One region of the Brenneria uluponensis genome, then DNA from elsewhere that is predicted to be linked to it. Evidence: predicted binding sites of a transcription regulator. Region 1 holds the regulator's gene; each other region holds the start of a gene.
What was found. Region 1 encodes PurR, which represses purine synthesis genes. Its sites were predicted from a motif close to CANGCAAACGTTTGCNTG; they were not measured.

Region 1 (4,292 bases):
GATAATGTTGAAATCAAGTCGGTATCAATGGATATGGTCCGTTGACACTGCATTTTTTAAACGAATTTAAGAGGCACTCCGCATGTTTACCGGTATTGTTCAGGGCACGGCTCCTGTTGTGTCCATTGATGAAAAAACCAATTTTCGCACGCACATTGTTCAATTTCCGCCTGAAATGTTATCAGGGTTGGTGCCAGGCGCATCTGTTGCTCATAACGGTTGCTGCTTGACCGTGAGCGCGATTGAAGGGGCGCGAGTCAGTTTTGATTTGATGAAAGAGACACTGCGTTTGACCAATCTCGGTAACTTGAACGTAGGTGATTCAGTTAATTTAGAGCGTGCTGCCAGGTTCGGTGATGAAGTCGGTGGGCATGTTATGTCGGGCCACATCATCTGTACGGCAGACATCGTTAAAATTCTGACTTCGGAAAATAATCACCAGATCTGGTTCCGAATGTCGGATGATGCCTTGATGAAATATGTACTACACAAAGGGTTCATTGGTATTGACGGTATCAGCTTGACTATTGGTGAAGTTACTCGCAGTCGTTTCTGCGTGCATCTTATCCCTGAAACGTTAAACCGGACTACGCTGGGGCAGAAACGATTGGGTGATCGTGTGAATATTGAGATTGACCCACAGACACAGGCGATCGTGGATACGGTTGAGCGTGTATTGTTGAATCAATCTCACCGTCAACAAGATCCGGCCACAGAAGCAACAGAATAAAATAGTGTAGCCGTCAGCATAAAGCTGGCGGCCAAGTCAATCCGTCAGTGGGGGACGCGTATCCCACCTTCAACGCCGTCAACACTGAATAGCACCTGCCACAGTTGAATATCCCGTGCGCGAAAGGCGCCAGCACAGGCGTTCAGATAGTAACTGAACATGCGGTGGAATTTTTCAGGGTAATTCGCTGACAGTTCGGACCAATGTTGCTGGAAACGTGCATGCCAAGTCATCAGCGTTCGATCATAGTCAGCCCCAAAGTTGTGCCAGTCTTCCATGACCAGATAAGGTTCACTGGATTGGGCAATATGTCGGACCGACGGTAGGCAACCATTAGGGAAAATATATTTGTTGATCCAGGGGTCGACTTCAAGATTCGTTTTGTTGGCACCGATAGTATGTAGCAGAAAGAGGCCGTTGGGCTTCAGGGTTTTACGTACCAGTTGGAAATAAGTATCGTAATTTTTGGGGCCGACGTGTTCAAACATACCAACAGAAACGATGCGGTCGAACTGGAGATTCAGATCGCGATAATCCTGTAATAAAATCGTGACATCCAGTTCCTGGCATCGCTGCTGAGCCAGTTTCTGCTGCTCACGAGAAATAGTGACACCTGTGACCGATACACCGTAGTGACGGGCTGCAAATGCCGCTAGTCCGCCCCAACCACAGCCAATATCCAGCAGTGTCATGCCGCGACGCAGCTGTAACTTTTCGCAAATCATACGAAGTTTGTCTTCCTGAGCTTGTTCCAGGGTGTCTGCCTGTTTCCAGTAACCACAGGAATATTGCATGTATGGATCAAGCATCAGTGAGAAAAGATCATTGCCGAGGTCGTAATGCTCTTTCCCTACAATCCAGGATCGTCTCTTTGATTGAAGATTGATGACTCGTGCAAGTAGAATCCGTATCAAATCGCGCCAGCGCTGCGGTATTTTTTCTTCCAATCCGGCTCGCAGTACCCGATGGAAAAACATATCCAGACGTTCACACTCCCACCAGCCGTCCATGTAACTCTCACCAAGACCTAAAGAGCCTTCACGCAGAATGCGTTTATAAAAATCGGTATTCTTGACAGTGATATCAAAAGGTCGCGAACCATTAATAGTGATGTCAGCCATTGACAGCATTTCATGCACAATCTGGAACCAGGACGTATTATGCCTACCCAGCTCCTCTATATAAGACGAACTCATAATCTCTCCCTACCTTGCCATTTGAATTACAGCAAGGAACAACATAGACAATTTTCACCTGTAATAAGAATCGGTGGATGCTTATCCATCGTTTACCCTCTGAACTATTTCAGAGAAATAAATAAGAGAAACGTTGGTATGGAAAGCACCTATCCAAATTAGACGACGAAGGCGTTCGGCAGTCTGAGTATAAGGATAGTAAAACTATTCAGTATGTCTTGTTTGCCTGTTATGTTCACATAAGGCAATAGCAAGTCTATGACTGCTTCAGCCTGTGGACAAGCATAAATAGTCTGAAGCAGTGGTTAAAAATTTAATGAAATAAGGCAGCAATAAGTAAATTGTCTGAATTAACGGCGATAATCACGGAACGGACCATCTGCGACAGAGCGTCGTTCAATCAAGGTAGGGTGGACTTCAATGACCTGTGCTTCTTCACGTTTGCTGACAATGCGATCCAGTAGCATAGATAATGCGGACTGTCCCAAACGCTCTTTGGGTTGATGCACCGTTGTCAGCGCTGGTGTGAAATAGCGAGAGTGCCGTACATTATCATACCCGATCACCGAAATATCCTGCGGTACACGTAAGCCGAGTTCGTCAGCTGCACAGATTGCCCCCATGGCCATGATGTCACCACCACAGAAGACGGCTGTTGGGTGATGCTTTTGTGCCAGTATCTGATGCATGGCTTTATAGCCGGATTCCGGTTCAAAATCGCCTTGAACAATCCACTCTTCATGTATTGTGATATGCGCTTCTTTCAGGGCCTTAAGAAAACCCAAGTAACGCCCGCTACCCGTATTCCGCTCTTGCAGACCGGGAATGGCGCCGATGTCGCGGTGACCACGCTCAATCAGGTAACGACCTGCCATATAGCCACCTTCAAAAGCGTTATCAATAATGGTATCGGTAAAATCACTGTGCCCCTTGCCCCAATCCATCACGACCATAGGAATGTTACGGTAATCTTCCAGCATGGAAAGCAGTGCTGGTGGATATTCAGCGCACATTATCAGTAATCCATCTACTCGTTTTTGTGCCAGCATAGAAAGATAAGCACGTTGCTTATCCAGATTGTTGTGGGAGTTACACAGAATTAGTGTGTATCCTTTTGCGTAGCAACTATTCTCAACAGATTCGATAATTTCTGCAAAGTAGGGTGCCTCACTTGAGGTCGCAAGCAGTCCAATGGATTTTGTATGATTAACTTTCAAGCTGCGGGCAACGGCACTTGGCGAATAATGTAATTCTTTGATGGCTGCCCTTACGGCGGCTTTAGTATCTTCGGCGACGAAACGTGTTTTATTGATCACGTGTGATACGGTTGTGGTAGAAACACCTGCGCGCTTTGCCACATCTTTAATCGTTGCCATGTAAAATGACTCCTGAACTCACCTGATTACAGCAGTAAGTAAATGGTTAATCGTTTGCCTGCGCGAATAGTTCTCTTTCTGACCACGAAAGCAGAACTTCAGAAGGAGAGAGTCGGCGGTTTAGACCTGAAGGGCAAGGTTGACGCTTTCGACCAACGCAGGATGTGTACAGTAAACTGCAAATTCTGTCCGATTTAATGCAAAAGTGGAAGTGCTAATTCATATTATGTCTGCGATATTCGGAGAGGATTTCTCGATCAAATTAAGAGAAAGTTTCCATATACCCACTACTATTGGTAGTATTTATTGCCTGGCTTGGGGTAATAAACCCATTCTGATTACAATAACGGATGTCAATACTGAGTCTGCAAAGGAGGTATTTATGGATACGGCTCTAAAAATGTCGTTGTTAACCACAGTGTGTGCATTGGCCATTATCATGGCGTTCAGTTTTACAGCCGTGCTGAACTGATAAGCTTTAGTGACGGTGTAAAGCCACTAAATTAGTCATTTTTGGCATGACAAAACAGAAAGACAACGGGACCGGAAGGTCCCGTTGTCAGTTGGAGTATCCCTCGGTGCGGTATACCCAGGTATCTTGAGCTTAACGAGAATGTTACATCAGCGAACAGTCTTTGGCGTGACGACACGGCGTGCGCCGACATAGTGTTCTTGCCAATAATTGCCGCTCAATTTGCTGATCTTGATATCGGAACCTGTCCGCGGGGACTGAATAAAACGTCCATTACCAAGGTAAACCCCGACATGGTCGGCCGCGCCGCGATTACTAATGTGGAAGAACACTAGATCACCTCTTTCCAGCTCACTCTTTTTGATCGGTGCTGCATCACGCAGGTGGAACATTTCATTAGCTGTGCGTGGGATCGGTATTTTTACTACGTCCTTGTAGGCGTAATAGATCAATCCGCTGCAATCAAATCCGGCAGCAGGTGAAGCGCCTCCCCAGTGATAGGGTTTCCCAATCTGTTT
Region 2 (4,292 bases), 700 kb from region 1:
TACGGTTTCAAAAATGTAAAGAATAGTCGTGCTTAGTTAAATTTTAATATGGTATAACTAAAATCTTATTCAATTTAACTATTTTAATTAACAATTTTACTGCAAATAATTTGAATCAATATTCATTAATGGATTACTCTGACGCCATTCCCGGCGTTATCTCTCCCTCTGCTGCTGACGCAACCATTCAGTTATGTTATAAGAGCGCTCTTGATGGCTCACCACCATGATGAGAACATCTTTCCATATCTATCTACCTATGACCAAGTAGGATTTATTACTATGATCACGTTTCATACTAACCACGGCGATATCGTCATCAACACTTTCGCTGATAAAGCACCGATTACCGTAGAAAATTTCCTGAATTACTGCCGTAGCGGTTTTTATGACAACACCATTTTTCATCGTGTAATTAATGGTTTCATGATTCAAGGTGGTGGTTTTACGTCGGGCATGGAGCAAAAAAAGACCAACGACCCTATCAAAAACGAAGCCAACAACGGCTTGAAAAACACCAGTGGTACACTGGCGATGGCACGGACGAATGATCCGCATTCCGCTACCGCACAGTTTTTCATCAACGTCGTGGATAACGATTTCCTGAACTTCCGTTCAGAGCAGGCCGATGGCTGGGGTTACTGCGTATTTGCTGAAGTGGTCGACGGTATGGACGTCGTTGAAAAGATCAAAACCGTAGCAACAGGTCGTAGCGGTATGCATCAGGATGTGCCAAAAGAAGACGTTGTGATTACTCACGTGACTATTAGCGAGTAATTCCTGCTGCATGGCAACGTTATTTATTGGCGATCTGCATTTAAGCATTCATGAACCGGCGGTTACTGCCGGTTTTCTGCGTTTTATACGTGAGGATGCTTCTCAGGCGGATGCACTTTATATTCTTGGCGATTTATTTGACGCCTGGATCGGTGATGACGACCCACAACCTCTGCACCTGGTTGTTGCACAGGCTTTGCAGTCATTACACCAACAAGGCGTTCCCTGCTATTTCATTCATGGCAACCGGGATTTCCTGCTGGGCAAGGTTTTCGCCGGCCAGAGCGGTATCACATTGTTGCCGGAAGAAAACATGATAGAACTGTATGGTCGCCGTTTTCTCGTGTTGCATGGCGATACATTATGTACCGACGATCAGGATTATCAACGCTTTCGCCGCCGGGTACACAACCCATTAATACAACGTCTGTTTCTGCTGCTACCACTACGTATACGTCTGCGTATTGCCGCCAATATGCGGGCAGCCAGCCAACGAGCCAACCAAACCAAGTCTATGCAGATTATGGATGTCAATCCACAGCAGGTAATAGCGCGCCTACGGCACTATCAGGTTGACGGCATGATTCATGGCCATACTCATCGCCCGGAGATTCACGTCATCAGAGCGGAAGGCATCACCGCGCAGCGGGCCGTGCTCGGTGCCTGGCATCATCAGGGTTCAATGATCAAAGTTACCCCGCAGGATATCGAACTGATTTCTTTTCCTTTCTAAGCTGACGTTTTAGCGTCGTTTTCACTGAAACTCCCTTTTTCATCGTTACGCAACCGTTTTCCTTGCTATGGGCTCATGGTATGCTCTACGCCCTCGCTGGCAGAGCCCATATGGCTGGCTGGCGATGCTGCACATCACCATGCGCAATCTATAGGCGCCATGCACAATCACAGGAGCATTACAGGCATGTCATCCAACGCCGCCCCGGCCAAAATCGCCATCGTTATGGGTTCAAAGAGTGACTGGGCCACCATGCAGTTTGCTGCGGAAATCCTCACTACACTGCATCTTCCCTATCACATTGAAATCGTCTCTGCACACCGTACACCCGATAAACTGTTCCGTTTTGCAGAACAGGCCGCGGGAAACGGCATTGATGTCATTATCGCTGGCGCGGGTGGTGCAGCTCATTTACCGGGTATGCTGGCAGCCAAAACACTACTTCCCGTACTCGGTGTACCGGTACAAAGTGCTGCGTTGAATGGCGTGGATAGTCTTTACTCTATCGTGCAGATGCCGCGAGGTATTCCAGTCGGAACGCTGGCGATCGGTAAAGCAGGCGCCGCTAATGCAGCACTGCTGGCCGCCCAGATTCTGGCTCTGCACGACAGTGCTCTGGCATCCCGGCTGGCCGGCTGGCGTCAGAGCCAGACCGATGACGTCCTCAACCATCCCGATCCACGGGAGGATGCATGAAGCCTGTTTGCGTTCTTGGCAACGGCCAGTTGGGCCGCATGTTACGTCAGGCTGGAGAGCCGTTGGGTATCGCCGTCTATCCGGTTGGCCTGGATGCCGAACCAGAATCAGTACCGTTTCAACACAGTGTCATTACCGCGGAAATAGAGCGCTGGCCGGAAACGGCATTGACCAGAGAATTAGCCCGACACACTGCTTTCGTCAATCGGGATATTTTCCCTTTGTTGGCCGACCGTTATACCCAGAAAAGATTGCTGGACGAACTGAAACTCGCCACCGCTCCCTGGCAATTACTTGCCAGTAGTGATGAATGGTCATCCATTTATTCAGCTCTCGGTGAACTGGCCATCGTCAAACGCCGTGTGGGCGGCTACGATGGCCGGGGTCAGTGGCGCCTGCACCCCGGTGAAGAAACTGCTCTGCCGGCCGACTGCTATGGAGAGTGCATCGTTGAACAGGGTATTCATTTTTCAGGTGAAGTGTCACTGGTTGGTGCCCGTAACACACAAGGTCAATGTGTATTCTATCCTCTGACCCACAACCTGCATCAGGACGGTATTCTGCGTGCCAGCGTCGTATTACCCACACCACAACCGCATCTGCAACAACAAGCGGAACTGATGCTTTCGGCCATTATGAACCGGCTTGGTTATGTTGGCGTGATGGCAATGGAGTGCTTTATCGTCGGAGAACGGCTGTTAATTAATGAACTGGCGCCACGGGTGCACAATAGCGGACACTGGACACAAAACGGGGCTTCTATCAGTCAGTTTGAGCTGCATCTGCGCGCCATTCTGGATCTGCCACTTCCGTTACCGGTAATCACTGCACCTTCCGTGATGGTCAATCTGATTGGCACGGCAGTAAATACCGATTGGCTGGCCTTACCGTTGGTACATTTACATTGGTATGAGAAAGAGGTCCGTCCGGGGCGTAAAGTCGGTCACCTGAATCTCAACCATCCTGACAGTGCCCAATTGTGTCAGACCTTACAGTTACTGGCACCTTTACTATCAGAAGAGTACCAACCCGGATTACAGTGGGCGCAGCAATCGTTGTCAACGTAATCCCATAGCATAAAAAGGCGGGTACGAACGGTACCCGCTTTTGTGGCGCTCGGTACCACCGAAAGGATCAGCCCGTATCGGAAAACGCAGCTTACGGTTGTGTGTTAAACCACCAGATGTGATTAACATTGTTTTTTTAACGTGACATCATGAAGTTTGGGTCTATTATTTATCCGCTTAATAATTGATTTATTAAAAACATAATCTTACTTAAAACGAATTGATTATTTATTTAGTTAGTTACTTCTCACCTAAAACACTTAATTAACGCATCAACAAAGAGACGTTAGAAATAAATATTTTAAAGTATCATTGTTGATGTTTTATTTTTAATATGGTTTAATTAAAATAATTCTTTTCAATTCATTTATGTGATCACCACAATATTATTTACTGACCGCCACGATATAGAATGCCGCCACACAACAGATTCACTCAATCAACATGATTTTTATCTTTTGTTCATAACTTATCCCTGTATTGGCGATAGGCCGATACTGTACTTTTTATAGTCTGTGTTCACCTAGGAGAAACAAACATGAGCACGATTCAAGAAAGCAGCCAGGTGCTTGAGCAGGCTTCCAGCTGGCGCAAGAGCGATACTGTCTGGATGCTTGGCCTCTATGGTACGGCCATTGGTGCAGGTGTGTTATTTCTGCCCATCAATGCGGGTATTGGCGGCTTAATTCCACTCATTATCATGGCTATTATTGCTTTCCCAATGACCTATTTTTCTCACCGCGCTTTATGCCGTTTTGTCTTATCCGGAAAAAAAGGAGGTGAAGATATTACGGAAGTCGTTGAAGAACATTTCGGCGTCGGCGCTGGTAAATTAATCACTCTGCTTTATTTTTTCGCTATCTACCCGATACTACTGGTTTATAGTGTCGCTATTACCAATACGGTAGACAGTTTTATTACGCACCAGATGCATTTATCTTCACCGCCGCGAGCTATTTTATCGTTAGTATTAATTCTGGCATTAATGTTCATTGTTCGTTTGGGCGAAGCGATGATTG
Region 3 (4,292 bases), 2.3 Mb from region 1:
TAACTGTCAGTGCTGGAAGCTGAGTCAGGGGCTGCCAGAAATCAGCCAGTGTCTGGTTAGTTTGAAAACGCACATTGCTAAGTCGCAAATTGTTGATCTGCCAGCTGCCATCTTCGGTACGAATAGCATTGCCAGTGAGTTCACCTCGGGCGACATTCGCACCAAAGTTGTTCAGTGCCAACTGATTGCCATTGATTTCTCCCTGCACCAGTACCTGACTGGCCGGAATGTTGTTCAGTATCAAAGAGCGGGCACTGAGCTGAAAGTTGGCTTTTTTACCCAGCAAGTAACCGGTTTCCGGTTTCCACGGCATAATACCGCCGTTTATCTGCTGTCCATTCAATTGCCAGTTGCTATCCTGTGCATGTAGTGCCATATCGCTTAGTTGTAGCGTATCGGCATCGATTGGCAGTGTGATTTTGGTCTGATCCAGATTGAGGGTTCCGCCTTTCAGTTGCAGGCTGGTAATGTGACTGGGGTCAGTAATCTGGCGGATACTTAGTCCGATGGAGATCTGTTTTGCGACTATTGTAGCTGGCTGATTTTTATGACCAAAAATCACATCCTGCAACAGAATATGGCTGGGAGAAGACCAATTATGATCGATTTTGCCTAATGATAATTGGTACTCGGTGTGCTGATTCACCCACTTGGTGACCCAGTTTGCTCCCCACGCGGTTTGCATTAATACGTAGAACACCACCAGTAACAACAAGGCCAATAACAGCAGAGTGAGAAACAATTTCCCGATAAATTTCATTGCGTAAGTCCATGCCAGTCGTCAGGTATATATATGCTTTATGCCGTAATTACCCGGTAGGCTCAATAGATAATCATCTTACAGACAATAAATAGGGGTCGATGTTGCATCATCGACCCTTATTATAATGTTAGATGAAAAATTTCTGGAAGCTGGCGCTTATTCTTTCTCGTGCGGGAACACCAGATTCAGCGCGATGGCGGTGATTCCCCCAGCGGCGATACCCGAAGAGAGTAGGGTTTTCAGCCAGTCTGGTGCAAATTGCAAAATCAATGGTTGCTGAGATACGCCGAGACCGACTGCCAGCGACAGTGCAATAATCATAATGGCGCGACGGTTCAGTGGTTCACGAGAGACAATGCGTACCCCAGAAGCGGCGATAGTACCAAACATGACAATGGTTGCTCCGCCAAGTACCGGCTCTGGAATATGCTGCACAAAGCCGCTCACTGCCGGAAACAGTCCCAAGACGATCAACATCAGTGCAACAACAAAACCGACATAGCGACTGGCGACACCGGTGAGCTGGATAACCCCGTTATTTTGCCCGAAACAGGAGTTGGGAAAGGTGTTGAATACGGCGGAAAGCATGGAGTTCAGTCCATTGGCCAATACGCCGCCTTTCAGCCGCTTCATATACAGTGGGCCGTTTACCGGTTGTTCTGATACGTCGGAGGTGGCGGTAATATCGCCGATGGTTTCCAGTGATGTCACCATGAATATCAGCATCAATGGAATCAACAGGTTCCAGTCGAAACCCAGGCCGTAATAGAGTGGCGTTGGCACCATAATGAGTGTGCTCTGGCCAGCGGGTGCGGCGGCAGGCAACATCCCCATCAGCCAGGCCACGATATAGCCTACAGCCATAGCAATAACCAGCGATGCAACACGCAGATATGGGTTGCGCTGGCGATTAAGCAGAATGATCACCAGTAGCACAATGGCCGCCAGTAACAGATTTTTGGGAGCACCAAATGTGTGATTGCTCATGGCGGCAAAGCCACCCCCGATAGACGTCAGGCCGACCTGAATCAGTGACAGACCGATAATCATTACTACAATGCCGGAAACCAACGGGGTAATGATGCGGCGTGCCAGATGCAGTACGCGGGAAAGCAGAATTTCGGTGCAAGATGCCACCATCAGCGTACCGAACAGGGCTGCCATCATGGTGGGCACATCCGCTCCGCCATTTTTCAGCGCCATTCCCCCCATAATCAGCGGGGTAACAAAGTTAAAGCTGGTGCCCTGGATTGATAGCAGGCCAGAACCTACCGGTCCCCAGGTTTTGATTTGTAAAATGGAGGCCAGACCGGAAGCGAACAACGACATACTGATAATGTGCTGGGTATCCTGTGCGGGTAAACCAAGTGCCTGACAAATCAGCAATGCGGGTGTAATCACGGCTACAAACATCGCCAGCAGATGCTGGCAGGCAGCAAATAAGGTTTGCGGCAAAGGAGGCCGGTCATCCAGACGGTAAATCAGTTCACTGTGCTGGGTTGCGGCGGTTGATTCTGCCTGAAGATGCTCGGTGGTGGTGGTACTCATGGCGTCTGGCACTCCTGAACGACAAAAAGCGCATTTTAATGATCTGCTTCACAAAAGCAATCGTTTGCGGAACAGCGTTTCTATCTTGAAAGGAAGGGAGTCAACAATTTCATTATAATTAATAGGGATAGCGACGGCCGTTAACGAGAGCGTGTTTACGCGTTGGTATAACGCGTTCGTTCTGGCAGCCAGCGTTCGACTAGCGCTTTGGCGTGTTCGGGATAGTTTTCGTGGATATGTCGTGCGGTCCGTTGTACCTGAGGGATCAATGCCTGATCGCGCAGTAAATCAGCTACTTTGAATTCGGTGTTACCGGTTTGCCGGGTACCCAGAAGTTCGCCGGGGCCACGGATTTCCAAATCCCGTTGTGCAATCACAAAACCATCGTTGCTGTCGCGTAGTACCTGCAAGCGCTTTTGGGCCGTTTTGCTCAGCGGTGATTTGTAAAGCAGGACGCAATGAGACGCGATGGCCCCACGACCTACACGTCCCCGCAACTGATGAAGTTGTGCCAGTCCCAGTCGTTCCGGGTTTTCGATAATCATCAGGCTGGCATTAGGAACATCGACCCCTACTTCGATTACTGTCGTGGCCACCAACAGTTGGATGTTGCCTTGCTTAAAATCCGCCATGACATCCTGTTTTTCCTGTGCCTTCATTCGGCCATGCACGAGTCCGATAGTCAGTCCGGGAAGCGCTTCCCGCAGCCCCTGGCAGGTGGCTTCTGCTGCTTGCGCTTCCAGCAGTTCGGATTCTTCAATCAACGTACAAACCCAATAGGCCTGGCGACCTTCCTGCTGGCAGGCATGTTCAACTCGTCGAACAATGTCGCTGCGTCGGGAATCAGGAATTGCCACGGTGGTCACTGGTGTCCGGCCGGGAGGTAGCTCATCAATGATCGACGTATCCAGATCAGCGTAAGCTGTCATTGCCAGCGTGCGCGGAATGGGTGTAGCGGTCATGATGAGTTGATGAGGATGGAATCCTTGCTCTTCACCTTTCTCCCACAATGCCAGCCGCTGATGCACGCCGAAACGGTGCTGTTCATCAATAATTACCAGTGCCAGTCCGTTAAACTGCACCTGTTGCTGGAAGATCGCGTGCGTTCCCACCACCATGGAAACCTGACCGCTGGCAATGGCATCCTGTTGGTTTTGCCGAGCTTTACCTTTCTGTTTACCCGCCAGCCAACCTACCTCAATACCCAATGGTGCAAACCAGTGGCGGAAATTATTGGCATGCTGTTCTGCCAGAAGTTCGGTCGGGGCCATCAGCGCCACCTGCTTACCGTGGGTAATCGCTCTTAGCGCGGCGAGGGCCGCGACCAGGGTTTTGCCAGAACCGACGTCCCCCTGAACCAGTCTCATCATCGGGAATGGCCGGCTCATATCGTTTTCTATTTCTGCCACCACCCGTTCCTGTGCCTGAGTGGGTGTGAATGGCAAGGCGGCTAACAGACGTAGCTTGAGGCTGTTATCGGGCGGTAGTGGTAATGCCTGGTGGCGTTGCGCACCTGCGCGTACCGCCAGCATACTCAGATTGTGGGCCAGCAGTTCTTCCATTATTAATCGCTGCTGAGCCGGATGCTTGCCTTGCTCCAGTTCGCTTAATTGCATGTCTGGCGGTGGTCGGTGCAATATGCGCAGTGCATCGGACAAGCTGATAAGCGTGTGACTGAGCTCCTGCGGCAGTAGCTCGTCAATCGGGTTGGTATCCAGCAGTGAGAGTGCCTGATCCGTCAGTTTGCGCAGCGTGGCCTGACGAATACCGTCGGTGGTGGGATACACCGGCGTCAAGGTTTCCTGCAATTCTACTGGTGTGTTATCACCCTGAACCCGGTATTCGGGGTGAATGATTTCGGCACCAAGTTTACCGCGTCGAATTTCACCATAAGCCTGCACCCGTTGTCCTGGTGACAGGCTATTTTTCATTGCCGCATTGAAGTTGAAAAAACGCAATGTCAGCATGCCACTACCATCGC

Region 2: a site for PurR is predicted at 1,557-1,574, ahead of purE (5-(carboxyamino)imidazole ribonucleotide mutase). Genes of this name have one in related genera too.
Region 3: a site for PurR is predicted at 2,365-2,382, ahead of RS889_RS23140 (nucleobase:cation symporter-2 family protein). Genes of this name have one in related genera too.

Annotation. Positions count from the first base shown of each region.
Region 1 covers NZ_CP135917.1:2,145,498-2,149,789, forward strand. Annotated here, with positions in the region: gene RS889_RS09820 (riboflavin synthase subunit alpha) at 83-730, shown strand; gene cfa (cyclopropane fatty acyl phospholipid synthase) at 775-1,926, opposite strand; gene purR (HTH-type transcriptional repressor PurR) at 2,277-3,302, opposite strand; gene cydH (cytochrome bd-I oxidase subunit CydH) at 3,685-3,774, shown strand; gene RS889_RS09840 (C40 family peptidase) at 3,924-4,292, opposite strand, start outside.
Region 2 covers NZ_CP135917.1:1,443,677-1,447,968, reverse strand. Annotated here, with positions in the region: gene ppiB (peptidylprolyl isomerase B) at 283-777, shown strand; gene lpxH (UDP-2,3-diacylglucosamine diphosphatase) at 788-1,510, shown strand; gene purE (5-(carboxyamino)imidazole ribonucleotide mutase) at 1,697-2,206, shown strand; gene purK (5-(carboxyamino)imidazole ribonucleotide synthase) at 2,203-3,273, shown strand; gene RS889_RS06615 (HAAAP family serine/threonine permease) at 3,812-4,292, shown strand, end outside.
Region 3 covers NZ_CP135917.1:4,961,833-4,966,124, reverse strand. Annotated here, with positions in the region: gene RS889_RS23145 (AsmA family protein) at 1-760, opposite strand, end outside; gene RS889_RS23140 (nucleobase:cation symporter-2 family protein) at 920-2,311, opposite strand; gene recG (ATP-dependent DNA helicase RecG) at 2,467-4,292, opposite strand, start outside.